Linked DNA regions of Rubrivirga marina. The protein of the gene in region 1 binds, or shares a complex with, the protein of each later gene. Links are inferred from orthologs where the notes say so. Each region holds a gene or a part of one and is shown on either strand. Other genes may lie near its edges. The genes, in order: BSZ37_RS14885 and nuoH.

The links.
Region 2: the proteins of BSZ37_RS14885 (region 1) and nuoH are in contact, whole or in part, in a cryo-EM structure (PDB 7NYH), measured with the Escherichia coli proteins. The link is inferred for Rubrivirga marina from one-to-one orthologs.

What each region holds. Positions count from the first base shown.
Region 1 is NZ_MQWD01000001.1:3,512,200-3,520,236, forward strand. Bases 1-2,904 are described here. They hold BSZ37_RS14885 (NADH-quinone oxidoreductase subunit J family protein), read right to left. Parts: upstream 1,798-2,904; coding sequence 1,204-1,797; downstream 1-1,203. Other genes in these bases: BSZ37_RS14875 (NADH-quinone oxidoreductase subunit L), read right to left, coding at 1-768; nuoK (NADH-quinone oxidoreductase subunit NuoK), read right to left, coding at 853-1,152; BSZ37_RS14890 (lysylphosphatidylglycerol synthase transmembrane domain-containing protein), read left to right, coding at 2,013-2,904. Outside these bases: more of BSZ37_RS14890, read left to right, coding at 2,905-3,128; BSZ37_RS14895 (DUF72 domain-containing protein), read left to right, coding at 3,125-4,183; BSZ37_RS14900 (helix-hairpin-helix domain-containing protein), read right to left, coding at 4,316-4,984; BSZ37_RS14905 (YceH family protein), read right to left, coding at 5,277-5,924; BSZ37_RS14910 (RluA family pseudouridine synthase), read right to left, coding at 6,035-6,733; BSZ37_RS14915 (hypothetical protein), read right to left, coding at 6,769-7,236; BSZ37_RS14920 (Na+/H+ antiporter NhaC family protein), read right to left, coding at 7,236-8,037. UniProt on the Escherichia coli protein: NDH-1 shuttles electrons from NADH, via FMN and iron-sulfur (Fe-S) centers, to quinones in the respiratory chain. The immediate electron acceptor for the enzyme in this species is believed to be ubiquinone.
Region 2 is NZ_MQWD01000001.1:317,462-325,467, forward strand. What follows is about bases 2,020-4,892. They hold nuoH (NADH-quinone oxidoreductase subunit NuoH), read left to right. Parts: upstream 2,020-2,861; coding sequence 2,862-3,923; downstream 3,924-4,892. Other genes in these bases: BSZ37_RS01260 (NADH-quinone oxidoreductase subunit G), read left to right, coding at 2,020-2,655; BSZ37_RS01270 (hypothetical protein), read right to left, coding at 4,038-4,544; BSZ37_RS01275 (sensor histidine kinase), read right to left, coding at 4,618-4,892. Also shown: NADH-quinone oxidoreductase subunit NuoF, read left to right, coding at 1-315; BSZ37_RS01255 (DUF4920 domain-containing protein), read left to right, coding at 348-893; more of BSZ37_RS01260, read left to right, coding at 937-2,019; more of BSZ37_RS01275, read right to left, coding at 4,893-5,907; BSZ37_RS01280 (penicillin-binding protein 1A), read right to left, coding at 5,983-8,006. UniProt on the Escherichia coli protein: NDH-1 shuttles electrons from NADH, via FMN and iron-sulfur (Fe-S) centers, to quinones in the respiratory chain. The immediate electron acceptor for the enzyme in this species is believed to be ubiquinone.

The DNA.
Region 1 (8,037 bases):
CGGCGTCGGGCCAGCCATGGCGTCGGGGAGCCACACGAAGAGCGGGATCTGCGCGCTCTTACCGGTCGCCCCGATCAGCAGGAGGACCGTCACCCAGAACCCGGTGCCGCCGGCGAAGAGCGCGAGCGTCTCGGGCTGGAGCAGCGTCGCGAAGTCGAGCCCGAACGGCCCCTGCGTCGCGTCCGTGACCGTCTTGAAGATGATGAACATCGCCAGGAGGAAGGCGAAGTCGCCCACGCGGTTGACGATGAACGCCTTGTTGGCCGCCGCCGAGTTCTTGAGGTCGGTGTACCAGAACCCGATGAGGAGGTAGCTGCACAGCCCGACGCCCTCCCACCCGAGGAACAGGACCGGCAGGCTCTCCGCGAGCACCAGGTTGAGCATCGCGAAGATGAACAGGTTCAGGTACGCGAAGAACCGCCAGTACCCGGAGTCCCCGTGCATGTACCCGATCGAGTACAGGTGGATGAGCGAGCCGACCCCCGTGACGATCATCGTCATGAGCAGCGAGAGCTCGTCGATCCGGTAGGCGAAGTCGACCCGGAGGTCGCCGGCCGTCATCCACGTGAAGTAGCGGACGACCTCGGCCCCCTCGAAGCCGAAGAACAGCATGCAGGTCACCGCGAACGGGACGGCGACGGCGGCCAGCGCCAGCCCGCCGAGCAGCCACTCCTGCTTCCGGTAGGCGGGCGAGAACAGGCCCATCATCCCGTTGAACGCCGCCACCAGGATCGGCGGGAGGAGGATGAGCCGGACGAGGAGTTCCATCGGAGGGACGCGGGACTGGGGACTAGGGACTGGTGGGGATGCGGCGGCCGGGGTCCCTAGTCCCCAGCCGCCAGTCCCGGGGCGCTAGCCCCTAAACAGTCGGAGCTCGTCGACGTTGATCGTGAGCTTGTTGCGGAACATGGCGATCACGATGGCGAGGCCGACGGCGGCCTCGGCCGCGGCGACACTCATCACGAAGAAGACCAGGATCTGGCCGTCGACGTCGCCGAACGCCTGGCTGAAGGCGACGAGCGTGAGGTTCACCGCGTTCAGCATGAGCTCGATGCTCAGGAACACGACGATCACGTTCCGCCGGAGGAGCACGCCGAGCACGCCGATCGTGAAGAGCACGGCGCTCAGCGAGAGGTACCAGGTGAGATCCATGGGGAGCGGTCGGGGTGGCCAACGACCGCCCGAGGCGGCCGGGGCAGCGCGTCAGACGAAGCGCTTCTTGGCGAGGAGGACGGCGCCGATGGTCGCCGCCAGCAGGAGGGCACCGACGATCTCGAGCGTGAAGGCGTGCCGCGTCAGGAGCGCGACGCCGATCTGCTCGACCGACGTCGGGTCGAGGGGCACGACGGCGACCTCGCCCTCGTCGATCACGGCGGCGTCGCCCTCCGGCCCGACGACGACGGCCTCATCCACGGGGTCGACGACGGCCACGGGCACGTCGGTGGGCGTCGGGAAGACGTCGATCTGCTCGGCGACGGCCGTCAGCAGGAGGGCCAGGACGGCGACGCCCCCCACAAACGCCACGGCCCGCTGCCACGTGAAGGCGCTCAGCCGCGGCGTCTCCTCCAGGTTGAGGAGCATGATCACGAACAGGAACAGGACCATGATGGCCCCGGCGTAGACCAGGATCTGGACGACCCCGATGAACGTCGCGTTCAGCGTGAGGTAGAGGCACGCGATGGCGAGCATCGTCTGGACCATCCAGAGCGCGCTGGCGACCGGGCTCCGCGAGATGAGCATGCCGAGCGAGCCGGCCACCGCGAACACGGCGAACACGAAGAAGAGGAACGTCTCCACGGGTCGGGGTGAGAGGGAGCCTGGGTCCGGGCAGAGGGCGCCCGGTGAGGGGCCGCCAAGATACCGGCCCTCCTCCGACGCGGACAACCGAGCGGCGATCCCCGCGGGATCTCTCGGTGAAGAGCCGCGCCGGCCGGCCCACGCCCCCCCTTGAGGCCGCCCCGGGCGCGCCGACGCAACCGGACGCGCCTCCGCCCCGTCTATCTTCGCCACGCATGGACGCCCCGGCTCCCCCCTCCTCTCCGACTCGCGGGCGGCGCGTCCGCAAGCGCGACCTCGTGATCCCGGTCGCGCTGAGCCTCACGGCCGTCGGCATCATCCTGTGGGCCACGTGGGAGCCCGGGGCCTTCGCGCTCGTCCGGTCCTCGTTCAACCCGTGGATCTTCCTGGGCGCGATCGGCGCGCTCGGCCTGCAGATCACGGCGGGCGGGCTCCGGCTCCGGCACGTCTCTCGCGGGGCCCTCACGGTGAAGGGCGGGCTCCGGGCCCAGCTCACGTGGGACTTCATGTCGGCCGTGACGCCGTCGGCGATGGGGGGCGCCCCGTTCGCGGCGTTCTTCATCGCCAAGGAGAACGGCGCGGCCTACGGCCAGGTCACGGCGCTCATGCTGTTCACGATGCTCATGGACCAGCTCTGGTTCGCGACGCTCATCGTGATCCTGTACGTGTCGGCGATCTGGCTGCCGGTCTTCCCGACGGCCCTCGGCGCGGCCGGCATCGGGACCGTGGCGGCCTACCTCGGCGGGATGCTCATCTACATCGCGTTCTTCGCCTACGCCACGCTCGTCAAGCCCGAGATCCTGGAGCGGTTTGCCAACTGGGTCGTCAGGTTCAAGTGGCTCCGGCGCTTCGAGCCGACCGTCCGGCGCGAGACGAAGAAGCTCCGCCACCAGGCGAGGGTCCTCCGCGGGCAGCCCCTGTCGTTCTACCTCAAGGGCGCCGGCTACACGCTGATGTACTGGCTCGGGCGATACGGCATCGTGTTCCTGGTCGCCCTCAGCTTCTGGCGCGAGTTCCGGCACGTGCTGTTCGTGATGCGGACGGCCGGCCTGTGGCTCGCCGGCCTCGCCATGCCGACGCCCGGAGGCTCGGGTGGAATCGAGGCGCTCTACGTCCTGTACCTCGCCCCCCTCCTCCCGCCCGGGTACGGCGGACCGGCGCTGCTGGCGTGGCGGGCGGTCGCCTACTACGGGGTCCTCGCCATCGGCCTCGTCGTCGCGGGCAGTGCCGTCCGCGCCCTGCTCGCCGGCGAGACGCCGCCCGAGCAGCCGGTGCCCGACCTCGGGGAGGCCTCGGACGCGCCGCCCCGGCCCACCTCGGTGACCGCGTGAGCGTCCCCCGCCCCGTTCCCGACCGCCGCGCCGAGGCCGACCGGTTCGACCTCCGCAAGGTCCACCCGGTCCTCCGGTTCGGCTCCGCCTCGGACCGCTACGCGGCGTGGATCGACCAGGTCTACCCTCGCGACGTGTGGGCCGGCGAGGTCACGACGCGCAAGAAGTCGGTCGGCGGGCAGGCCTTCGAAGAGCGGCTCCTGCCCGTGGCGTCGGTCGAGGACTACTTCCTGCACTTCGGCGTCCTCGAGATCGACTTCACGTACTACCGGCCGCTGGTCGAGGCGACCGGCAAGCCGTCGCCCCAGCTCTTCACGCTGGAGCACTACTCGGACGCCGCGCCGCCCAACGCGCGGTTCTTGCTGAAGGCGCCGCAGCAATACGTCGCCCGCCGGCTCCGGCGGAAGGTCGACGGGCGCTGGGCCTACGTGGAGAATCCCGACTACCTCGATCCGAAGGGGTTCACGGACCAGTTCCTCGTGCCGGCGCAGAAGAAGCTGGGCGTGAAGCTCGCCGGTGTCATCCTCGAACAATCCTACGAGCGGGCGGCCGAGAGCCCGGACCCCGACGAGTTCGTGGCGGAGTGGGACCGCTTTATCGCCGAGGTGCCCAACGACGCGGCGTACCACCTCGAGGTCCGCTCGTCGCACCTCCTGTCGCCCGCCTACCTCGAGTGGCTCGCGAACCGCGACCTCGGGTTCTGCTTCTCACACTGGCAGTGGCTCCCTCCGATCATCGACCAGTGGCGGCTCGTGAATGAGCGGTTCACCTCAGGCTCGGGCGAGGCCGTGCTCCGGCTCGTCCAGCCGCGCGACATGGACTACGCCGAGTCCTGGCGGCGGGCCTACCCGTTCGACGGTCCGGCCGCTGGTCTCAGCGATACGCGCGACGCGAACCGGATGATCGACGAGGCGACGGCGCTGATGTACCAGGCCGTCGAGGCCGGCGTCGTGCTCAACGTCGTCGGCAACAACCGGGCGTGGGGCAACACGCCCGACCTCTGCCGGACGCTCGCCCACCGGTTCCTGGACTTCGCAGAGCGGAAGGGGGCGTAGGGCTCGCCTGCGGTTCGCGGGGGCGACGAGGGGGAATATGGAACGGGCAGCGAGTGCCCGACAGATACCGGTCCGGCCGCCTCGGGCGCGGGGGCGCCGAGGCAGGCGGAGTCGGGACCCGGGGTCCGACCGCTAGGCGGCGGCGGGCGGGAAGAGCGAGTAGATCGTCGCGACGGGCCGCTCCTCAGGCGCGTCCGGCGTCGGCTCCGCGGCCTCGGCCTGCGCCTCCGTGGCCTGCTCGGCGGCGACCTCGGCGCGGCGCTGGACGGCGGCGAGCTGAGCGACCTGCCGACGGAGCCGGCGCGCACGGCGGCGGGCCGAGCGGTTCAGGATCGAGTTGAGCTGGAGCCGGATGGCCTCGGTCGTCCGTGGGCCGATGCCCTCCAGGTCTTGGAGACGGCCATCGTGGGCTGCCCGCTCAAGTTCGGCGAGCGACTCGATACCGAGCTCATCGACGAGCCGCCGCGCGAGCCGCTCGCTCACGCCCGGAAGCGTGGCGAGGAGCGTGGCCGGGTCGTCGGCACGGAGGAGGCGGTCACGGAGGCCGATCCGTCCGGTCTCGACGTACTGGGCGATGTGGTGGGCAAGGCTCACGCCGATGCCGGGCAGCGACATGAGCGCGTCACGCCCGCCCTCGCCGTACAACCGCGCGACGGGCTCCTCGAGGTCGCGCACCATGGCCGCGGCCTGGAGGTAGGCCTGCACGCGGTACGGGTTCGGCTCGCCCTGGCGGACGAGGACCTCGGCCATCTGGTCGAGCGCCTCGGCGAGTTCGATGTTGGTCGGTCCGATCGGAGACATGGCTCTGGAGTCAATGTGGTCCAAGATCGGGAGCCCGAGTGCCACCGGTTTGTCACACGATTGACCCCGTGCGAGTGGGGCGATCCCTGGGGTCCCCGAGGTCGATCCGACCGCCATCGGAGCGCACCCGGCGGGGCCCCGCGGACGGCTCGGCGGAGCGCGAGTCGACCTCGCCCGCCTCGGCGCCGAGGCGAGACGGGTACACCACTCGATGTCCGGTTCACGCGGTTGGGGAAAGCGGGCGGGGCGGCATGGGACGCCGACGCCGGCGGTCCACCGTCGTCCCAGCGGCCTACTCGAACTGCTCGCGGAACGAGTCCATCTCAGCGCGCAGACGCTCGACTTCGGCTTCCAGCACCTCGACACGCTCTGCCAACGTCAGCCCGCCCGCGACCGGAACCGCCTCCTCTTCGGCCTCAGTGCTCGTGGCCGCGGCCTCGACCTCACCGGAGAGCGTGTGCGCGTAGCGATCCGTCGACTGGCCCGGCTCCCGCGGCAGACGCACGACGAGCGGGTCGTCGCGGTCGGACAGCATCCACAGCGCCTCTTCGGCGTCCTCCACGCTGGCGAAGTCGACGAGGCGGCTCGTCCGCGTGCGGATCTCGCCGGACGTCTGCGGCCCGCGGAGCATCAGCACGGCCAGAGCCGCCAGTTCGCGGCGCGACAAGTCGAGCGAGCGGTCGAGGTTGTGCCGGAACTTCGCGACCCGGTGCCCCGCCCCAGCCGACGTTCCCGCCAACCCGCGGCGCATGAGCCGCTCGGCGGCCTCCTTCACCTCGCGCTCCCCGTAGTCCGTCACCGGCTCACGCGACGATCTCTGGTTGCACGCGGCGACGAGCGCGTTCAGCGTGAGCGGGTACGCGTCAGGCGTGGCGAGGGCCTTCTCGACGAGCGCGCCGGCCACGCGCGTTTCGATCGGGTCGAGGGTGGGACGGGACATGCAGGGGTACGGGGTACGGGGTACGGGGTACGGGGTACGGAAAGTGCTCCTCCCCATCGCGGGATGCAACCGAGGCGCCAGACCGAGCGCGGCGTCCCGGTCGGCCCCGCTCAGGGCTCGGCGGACCCGGCCGTCTCGGCCACGGCGTCGGGGAACAGGCCGGCCCACGCCTCTGGCGGAGGGGCGACGACCGTGACGGGCTCCCGCTTCGTCGGGTGCTCGACGACCAGCCGGTAGGCGTGGAGCGCGACACCGCGGCCGTCAGCGAACGGAGTCTGGTTGCCATAACGGAAATCACCGAGAATCGGAGCGCCCAGCTCCGCCAGTTGGGCGCGGATCTGGTGCTTCCGGCCGGTGAGGAGCTCCACCTCGACGAGGCTCCGAGCGGAGTCGCGGGCGAGCGTTCGGTATCGGAGCGCCGCGCGCTGGCCCTCCCCCACCGGCACCACGTCGACGCTCCCCCCGCCGCCCTTGTCGATCGCGTCGACCCGCTCGGTCCACGCCCCGCCGTCGCCAGGGTCCCCCTCGACCACGGCGAGGTACCGCTTTTGCGGGACGCGGCGGCGGAACTGGTCGCTGAGGCGCGACGCCGCCTTCGACGTCCGCGCGAGCATCATGACGCCGCTCGCCGGCCGATCGAGGCGGTGGACGAGGCCGACGAACACGTTGCCGGGCTTGTCGAACCGCTCCTTGAGGTACGCCTTGGCGAGCGAGACGAGGTCCGGGTCGCCGGTCCGGTCGGCCTGCGTGAGGAGGCCGGGCGGCTTCGAGACGGCGAGGAGGTGATTGTCGAGGTAGAGCGGGTTCACGCCCCGGCGACGGCGCCCCACGCCGTGCGGTTCCGCTAGCTCCTGCGCCACTGGCGCATGCCGAGCACGGCCAACCCGACGACGCCCGTCACGACGCACGCGAGGTGGAGCAGGTCGAGGTCGACCGCTCCGAGCAGCGGGTTCGCCGCCGACACGGGCAGGAACGGCCGGAGATCCGAGTGCATGATCGCGTCGAGCCCGGTCTGCCCGAGCCCGCCGAGCACGCCCCCCACCAGTGCCGGCCCTGCCCGCCACTCCGCCGAGGCGGCCCCCCTCCTCCTCCCCACCCAGGCCACGAGCGCTCCGCACGCCGCGCCCGCGATCGTCGCCCCCGCCAGCGTGTGAAACGTCGCGTGGACCGGCGACCGGCCGGCGAGCAGGTTCACGACCGACTCCGCGTCGATCACGACGTTGGCCAGCACGAACGCCGCCAGCGACACCCGGCTCGGGGCGAGGCCCTTCAGCAACAGCCCCGGACCGAAGTGGAACGGCGTGACGGGCACTACGCCTCGTCTACCTCGACCTCCTCAGTGTGCCCCGGGATGGGCTTGCCGAAGAACCAGAGGACCGCCAGCAGGACGCCCGCCCCGAGCAGGAGTGAGAGCCACCACGGGAAGCCGAAGCCCGTCGGGATCGTCCCCAGCCCGATCGCCACGAGGCCCACGAGGAGCGCGTACGGCAACTGGGTCCGGACGTGCTCGATGTGGTCGCAGCCCGAGGCCATCGACGACAGAATCGTCGTGTCCGAGATCGGCGAGCAGTGGTCGCCCCAGACGGCGCCGGCGAGAACGCACGACACGGCCGAGTAGAGGAGGTAGAAGTGCTCCGGATCGGCGAGGCCGTTGGCGTCCATGACGCCCCACATTAGCTGGACCACGAGCGGCATGAGGATGCCCATGGTGCCCCACGACGTGCCGGTCGCGAACGCCGTGAGCGCGGCGAGGACGAAGATGAGGGCCGGGACGATGCCGGGCGGCAGCGCCGCGCTCAACGCCGTGCCGAGGTAGTCGCCCGTGTGGAGCACGTCGGTCGTCGCCGAGAGCGACCACGCGAGGACGAGGATGATCATGGCGAAGAGCATCGACTTGAGCCCTTCGTACCAGGAGTCGAGCGTCTCGTCGAGCGTCAGGATCCGCTGCCCGACCGACAGGAGCACGGCCGTGAGCACGCCTGCCAGCGACGACCACATCAGCGCCTTGTACGAGTCGGCGCTCCCGATGACCTCGCGGATTGTGTCGCCCTCCCCTGTGACCCACAGCCCGACGATCACCCCGAACACGAGGACGAGGACGGGCAGGATCGCG
Region 2 (8,006 bases), 3.2 Mb from region 1 along the record:
GAGTCCTGCGGCCAGTGCACGCCGTGCCGCGACGGGACGGGCTGGATGGAGAAGCTGCTCCACCGGATCGACGAGGGGAACGGCTACACGCGCGACCTCGACCTCCTGCTCGACCTCTGCGACCAGATGGAGGGCCGGACCGTCTGCGCCCTCGCCGACGCCGCCGCGTGGCCCGTCCGCTGGGGCATCCGCCGCTTCCGCGACGAGTTCGAGGCCAAGTGCAAGCCGACCTCCTTCGCCGGCGCCGACGTCTCGGGCGACGGCGCGACCGAGGAGACCGGCGAGCTCACCCCCACCGGCGTCCCGACCACCTAGCCCGCTGCGCCGACCGCCGGCGCCCCGTCCCCATGACGCGCTCCCTCCTCCTGATCGCCCTCCTCGGCCTCGGCGCCTGCGCCGACCCGGCGGAGGCGCCCGCCGACGACGCCACCGAGGCGGGCGTGGCCGAGCCCTCGGACGTCGCCTTTGGCGAGACCGTGCCCGACGGCGCGGCCCTGTCGCCGGACGAGCTCATCGCCAACCCCGACGCGTACGCCGGCAAGACGGTCGTCGTCGAGGGCGTGGCCCGCGAGGTCTGTCAGATGGCCGGCTGCTGGCTCACGTTCTCGAACGACGCCGGCCAGACCGTCCGCGTCAACGTGCCGCGCGACGAGACCGAGAGCTACGTGTTCACCTTCCCGAAGGACGTCTCCGGGCAGACCGTCCGCGTGGCCGGCACGCTCGAGGTCGAGACGACCTCCGTCGAGGACCAGCGGCACTACGCCGAGGATGGCGGGGCGTCGGAGGACGAGGTCGCCGCGATCACCGAGCCCAAGCAGACGCTCGTCCTAACGGCCCTCGGCGCCGAGCTGGCCGAGGCCGCCGACCGCGCGCCCGGCACCGCGCCCGCCTAAGTCCGCCCCACCGCACGCACTCCGCACGACGCACTCCGCATCCATGCCGCAGGTCATCATCGACGGGAAGGCTCACGAGTTCGAGCCGGGGCAGAAGCTGCTCCAGCTCTGCCTCGACGAGGGCACCGAGATCCCCCACTTCTGCTACCACCCGTCGCTCTCGGTCCCGGCCAACTGCCGCCAGTGCCTCGTGAAGGCCGGCACGCCGATGATGGACCGGGAGACGAAGGAGCCGGTCCTCGACGACGACGGCAACCCCAAGATCAACTACTTCCCGAAGCTGATGCCGAGCTGCGCGCTCGACGTCACCGAGGGGATGGTGGTCCACACCCAGAACGACTCCGAGGAGGTCGCCGCCGCCCAGGCCGACAACCTCGAGATCATGCTGGCGAACCACCCGCTGGACTGCCCGATCTGCGACCAGGCCGGCCAGTGCCCGCTCCAGATCCAGGCCTACAAGTACGGCCCGGAGGGGAGCCGCTTCGAGTTCGAGAAGGTCCACAAGCCGAAGCGCGTCCAGCTCGGGCCCAACGTGGTCCTCGACGCCGAGCGGTGCATCAACTGCACGCGGTGCACGCGCTTCACGGCCGAGATCACCGAGACGCACCAGCTCACGATCATCAACCGGGGCGACAAGAACCACCCGATGACGGCGCCGGGCCAGGTGTTCGACGACGCCTACTCGATGTGCACGGCCGACATCTGCCCCGTCGGCGCGCTGACGGAGGACTACTTCCGGTTCCAGGCGCGCGTCTGGGAGATGGCCCACACCCCGACCGTCTCCGACTTCGGCGGCAAGGGGATCAACGTCGACGTGTGGACCAAGAACAACCAGGTCCTCCGGATCACGCCGCGCGAGAACCTCGACGTCAACGAGTACTGGATGCCCGACGCGGCCCGGCTCGTGTTCAAGACGTACAACGAGGACCGCGCCTCGGGTCCGCAGATCCACGGCCGCCCGACGACGTGGGAGGCCGCGGCGCGGGAGGCCGGCCAGCTCCTCAAGGACGCCGGCTCGAACGTGCTCTTCCTCGGCTCGGCGTACGCGACGGTCGAGGACAACTACCTCCTCCAGCGGCTCGCCGAGGCCGTCGGGGCCGAGGCCCCGCGCTTTATCGACCGCCGCGGCGAGTGGGACGGCGACGACTGGCTCCACTCCTCCGACCCGGCCCCGAACACGGCCGGCTGCGAGCGCCTCGGCCTGCAGCCCGTCGACCCCGCCCTCCTCGCGGGCGCCGTCGCCAGCGCGTCGCTCGTGTACGTGCTCCAGGACGACCCGGTCGCGGCCGGCGTCCTCTCGGCGGCCGACCTCGGCGACACGCCGGTCGTTCTGCATTCGACCCATACGACCAACCAGACCTCGGCGACGGTCACGCTCCCGATCACGATGTCGGTCGAGACGCTCGGCACCTACGTCAACGAGGACGGGCGCGCGCAGCTGCTCCGGCCGGCCAAGATGGTCAAGGCCATGAACCGCTCGCTCCTGATGGCGCTCGGGACCGGCCAGAGCCGGAACGACCGCGTCGGGACGCCCTTCGACCGCTGGCACGACGAGGCCAACCAGGTCGACTGCCTCCCCGGCTGGGCCACGATCCCGCAGGTGGCCAAGGAGGTCGGGTTCGACCTCTCGTACAAGTCGCCTGCGAAGATCATGGACGAGGTCGCCGCGCGGCCGGAGTTCTCGGGCGCCACGCACGGCGCGATGTCGATGCTCGGCGTCCCGCTCGAGACGGCCGACGCGCCGGCCGAGCTCGACGCCTAGCCCCCTCCGCCTCGTCCGCCCGCGGACTCCCCGAGGCGGGGCCCCCCGTTCTTTCTCCCCCGCTGGCGACCGACGCCAGTGGGTCCCTCACCCCTTGCCATCCCGAGCGGGCGCGAAGATCCTTCGTCCTTCCGCTCCCCGGGGTGACACGACCCGGGGAACGCGCGTAGCCTTCCTACGCTCCACGCCCCACGCTCTCCGTTCGAATGGACGCCGCCGCCGCCATCTGGGAAGTGCTCGATCTGCCGATCGTCATCTTCCTGATGCTCAACTTCTTCCTCATCGTCGCCTCGACGCTCGTCTACGCCGAGCGGAAGGTGTCGGCGTTCATCCAGGAGCGGTCCGGACCGAACCGCGTCGGGCCCGGCGGCTTCTTCCAGTCGTTCGCCGACGTGTTCAAGCTGATGTTCAAGGAGAACATCGTGCCGGCGCAGGGGAACGAGTTTATCCACAGCCTGGCCCCGGTCCTGATGGTGGTCATCGCCATGAGCACGGGCGCGCTGATCCCTTGGGCGCGGACGCCCAGCGGCGACCCGCTCGCGATCGCCGACATCAGCGTGAGCCTGCTCGTCGTGCTCGCCATGACGTCGATCTCGGTCTACGGCGTGACGCTGGCCGGGTGGAGCTCGAACTCGAAGTACTCGCTCCTCGGCGGGCTCCGGTCGAGCGCCCAGATGATCTCGTACGAGCTGGCGATGGGCGCGGCGGCCCTCTCAGTCGTGCTCTACTCGGGCAGCCTCAGCCTGTTCGACATCGTCGAGAGCCAGAACCACCTCGGGAGCTTCTTCGGCTGGAACATCTTCCGCAACCCGGTCGGGTTCATCATCTTCAGCGTCTGCGCGCTCGCCGAGACGAACCGGGCACCGTTCGACCTCCCGGAGGCCGAGCAGGAGCTCGTGGGCGGCTACCACACGGAGTACTCGGGGATGAAGTTCGGGATGTTCTTCCTGGCCGAGTACGTCAACCTGTGGATGGCGTCGCTCCTCATCGCGACGCTCTTCATGGGCGGCTATCTGATCCCCGGTGAGGTCTTCCTGATCGAGTGGCTCGGCCTCGGCGGCGCGTTCTTGACGGTCCTGCAGGTGGCGGTCTTCCTGGCGAAGGTCTCGTTCTTCGCCTTCTGCTTCATCTGGATCCGCTGGACGCTCCCGCGCTTCAAGTACAACCAGCTGATGAACCTCGGCTGGAAGTACATGCTGCCGATCTCGATCGCGAACATCCTCGTGATCGCCCTCCTCGTGGCCGGCTACCAGCTGCTCGTCGGCTAGGCCCGCCTCGGCGATCCGTTCGGCGATTCGATCCCGTAGGGGCACACCGCCGGTGTGCCCCTACGGGTTTCTCGACGTCAGGCCAAGGCCCGGGGGCGGACCGAGGCGGCGGGCTCAATCGTCGTCCCAGTCGTCGTCGTCCCAGTCGTCGTCGTCGCGGTCACGGCGCTCCCAGCGGGTGTCGCGGCGGTCCCGATAGCGACGGTCGTCGAAGCGGCGGACGAACTCGCGGTAGGCGTCACGCTGACGGCGCTCGAGGCGGCGCTCGATGGCGCGGTCCGTGTCGTCCCACCACCGCTCGGCCTCGCGGGACGAGGCGCGGTCACGCGGGAAGGGGGACTCGACGTACCGGTCGCGGTCGTAGCGACGCGTGAAGTCGTAGGCCCGGTCTTCGAGGATCCGGCCGATCTCTTGCTCCTGCCGTCGGTCGAGGCGGACGGCCCGGTCGACGTCGCGGAGGTAGCTGTCGACGTCGCGGCGGACGTCCCTGTCGTAGCGGTCGGTCCGGGAGTCGGAGGTGCGGGGGTCCCACCGCTCGACGTCGCGGTAGAGGTCATCGAGGCCGAGGCCGACGCAGCCGGACAGGCTCCCGGCGACGAACATGAAGAGGAGGAGGCGCATGGCAGAGAGGAGGCGTGGTGGGCCCTCCCAAAGCCGCGCCTTCGCCCCCCGAGGTCACACCCGAGCCCCCGCCTCAGCCCGTCGGGAGCGTGACGAGGAACGTCGCACCTTCGCCTTCGACGTCCTCGACCTCCAGCGCCCCGCCGTGCCCCTGCGCTACGACCTCGTGGGCCAGCGAGAGCCCGAGGCCGGTCCCCTCGCCCGTCGGCTTGGTGGTGAAGAACGGCTCGAACACACGGCCGCGCACGGCCTCCGGGAGGCCCGGCCCGTTGTCGGTGACGCGGACCTCGACGGCTCCGTCCGTGCGCCGCGTCGAGACGGTCACGGTCGGCGCGTAGCCGGAGCCCTCCGCCTCGGCGCGCTCGGCGACGGCGTCGAAGGCGTTGTCGAGGAGGTTGATGAGGACGCGGCCGATCTCCTCGGGCACGATGTCGACCTCGGCGCCCTCGGCCGCCAGCTGGCGCCGGACCTCCACCTTCGCGTTCGGCTTTCGGGCTTTCAGGCCGTGCCACGCGAGGTCGGCGTACTCGGCCACGAGGTCGTCGAGCACGACCGTCTGGCGGTTTCCACTGCCGCTCCGCGCGTGCGCCATCATCGCGCGGACGATGGAGTCCGCGCGGCGGCCGTGGCTCTGGATCTTCTCCGCGTTCGTCCGGAGGTCGGCGAGGATCTCGGCCCGCTCCTCGGGGTCGTCCACCTGGTCCAGGTCGCCGACCAGCTCGACCGAGAGGCCGGCGAAGTTGGTCACGAAGTTGAGCGGGTTCTTGATCTCGTGGGCGATGCCGGCCGTGAGCTGTCCGAGGCTGGCCATCTTCTCCTGCTGCACGAGCCGGGCCTGCGCCGCCTTGAGGTCGTCGACGGCGGCGTTCAGCTCGGCCGTCCGCCGCTCGACCTCGGCCTGGAGCTGGCGCGTCCGCGTGTCGAGGAGGTCGTTCATCGTGTCCCGGTCCTCCTGCATCGCGTCGGGGACCGAGAAGTGGAAGTGGGCGAGCATCCACCGCCCCCCTTCGCGGCGGAGCGCGAACGTGAAGCGGGGCCGCTCGACGACCGTCTCGTCGGGGAGCTCGATGGTGACGGCGATCTCGCCGACGGCGACGGCCGCCGTCTCGCTGAGGACGTGGACCGTCGTCCACGGGATGTCGAGCGTGAACGGGTACGACATGCCCGCGTGCTCGCGGACGACCATCTCCCGGAGCTCGCCCGCGTCGGCGTAGTAGTCGCCGGGCCCAGTGCCGTAGCCGGTGAACGACGGGCGGACGGCGCCGAGGAACCGCTCGGTCGCCTCCGGCGACGAGTCCACCCAGTCGTGGAGGAGGGCGTGGATGGCCGCGCGGACGTCGGCCTCGGGATCGGTCTCGGACATGGCCAGGGGGGCGAGGGCCCAGAACCTAGCGCGGGTCGCCGGACTTGGCCCGCCTCGGCGCCGAGGCGGGCGGGGCTACCAGCCGATCCGGCCGTCGGCGTCGGGGACGCGCTCGCGACCCGGGTACCGCGGGTCGGGCTCTGCCGGCGGCGGGGCGACCGGCGCGTCCTCCAGTGGCGTCATCTCGATGCCGGGCGCGTCGTCCAGTTCGTCGGCGAAGACACCGCCGTCCGTGTCGCCGGAGTCCTCGAAGACCTCGACGTCGGCCAGGCCCTCCCGGCGGAGGGCGTCGTCGGCGCCGCGCTCGATCTCGCGCTGGGCGCGCGCCATCGCCCGTTCCTGCGCGCGCTCGACGCGGTCGGACCAGCCGTCGCGCCACCCGTTGCGGCGGATCTCGCGGGCGGCGCCCTCGAGAACCTGACGGGCGGCCTCGCGGAGGAACGGGTCGTCGATCCGGTCGAGCTCGGCCCAGGCGTCGTCCAGCCACTCGGCGTTCTCGGCGAACACGTCGTCGCGGCGGCCGTCGTCACGGCGCGGCGGCCGGTCGTCGATCTCGTCGTAGTCGGGGCCGGGCCGGCCGGGCGTGCGCGGGCCGTAGTCCTCGGGCACGTCGGCGCCCTCGAACCAGTCGCTCGTCGCGTCGCCGACCCAACGCGTGAAGCGGGCCCAGAGCCCCGGCCCCGCGTCGTCGGCCTCTTCGGGCGTCGGGAACGCGAGACCGGTGTCGACGAGATTCGCGCTCTGGAGCGCCCGGTTGAAGTCGCCCACGACGCGAAGCGCGTTGTGGCCGCCCTGGCCCCAGTACGAGCTGCGGAACGTGACGCGGGGGTCGTCGAACCCGACCCAGGCGCCGGTCACGAGGTCGGGCCGCATGAGGAGGAACCAGCCGTCGGCGCCGTCCTGTGTGGTGCCGGTCTTGCCCGCGAGGTCGCCCCGCGCGGCGAACGCCGTGCGGACCTGCGTGCCGGTCCCCTGGTCGATCACGCCGCGCATCATGTCGAGGAGCGCGACGTCGACGTCCGGGTCGAGCGCCCGCTCGGCCTCGGGCTCGAACCGAGCGACCTCGTGGCCGTCGCGGTCCGTGATGTGCGTCACGACGACGGGCGGGTGGCGGACGCCGCCGGCCGCGATCGTGGCGTAGGCCGCCGTCATCTCGAGAAGCGACACGTCGCTCGTGCCGAGCGCCAGCGACGGGACCGCCTCGAGCTCGCTCCGCACGCCGAGGCGCCGGGCCGTCCGCGCGAGGTCCCGCGCGCCGACCTCCTGCACCAGCTGCGCGGCGATCGTGTTCTTCGAGTACACGAGGCCGTCGCGGAGGCTCACCTCCTGCCCCGAGGCCGACCCGCTCGCGTTCGTCGGCTGCCAGACCACGCCGTCGGGCATCTCGATCGAGACGTCGCGGTCCGGGAGCGTGTCGTCGGGGCGGAAGCCCTCTTCGAGGGCGCGGGCGTAGAGGAACGGCTTGAACGTCGAGCCCGGCTGGCGGCGCGCCCGCGCCACGTGGTCGTAGGCCGACCGCTCGAAGTCGCGGCTCCCGATCCACACCTTGACGTGGCCGGTCTCGGGCTCGACGGCCGTCATCGCCACTTCCAGCCGCATCTTGTGCTGGCGGAGCGAGTCCAGGAACGCGCGGTCACCGCGGAGGCGCTCCAGCACGGTGTCCTCGGCCTCGCCCGCGGTGACGGCACGGCGGTAGGCCTCGGTGTCGCGGATAAAGGCGTTGGCGGCGTCGCGGCGGAGCGTCCAGAACCGCTCGAACGGGGCCGTCTGCGAGGCCGCGCGGTAGTACGGCGCCGTCGTCGAGCCGAGGACGGAGGCGGTCGACCGCCCCCACTCCACGTCCGCGACGGTCTGGAGCGCGTCGCCGAACTTCCGGGCCGACTCCTGCGCGGCCTGCTGCATCCGCCAGTCGAGCGTCGTGTGGATCGTGAGGCCGTCGCCGTAGAGGCTGTAGCCATTGTCGTCGGCCCAGTCCTCCAGCCAAACCCGGACGTGCTCGGTAAAGTGCGGCGCGCGGCTCGTCTGCATCGGCTGGCGCTCGAAGCGGAGGCCCATCGGCTCGTCGCGGAGCGCGACCGCCTCCGCCTCGGGGAGGTCGC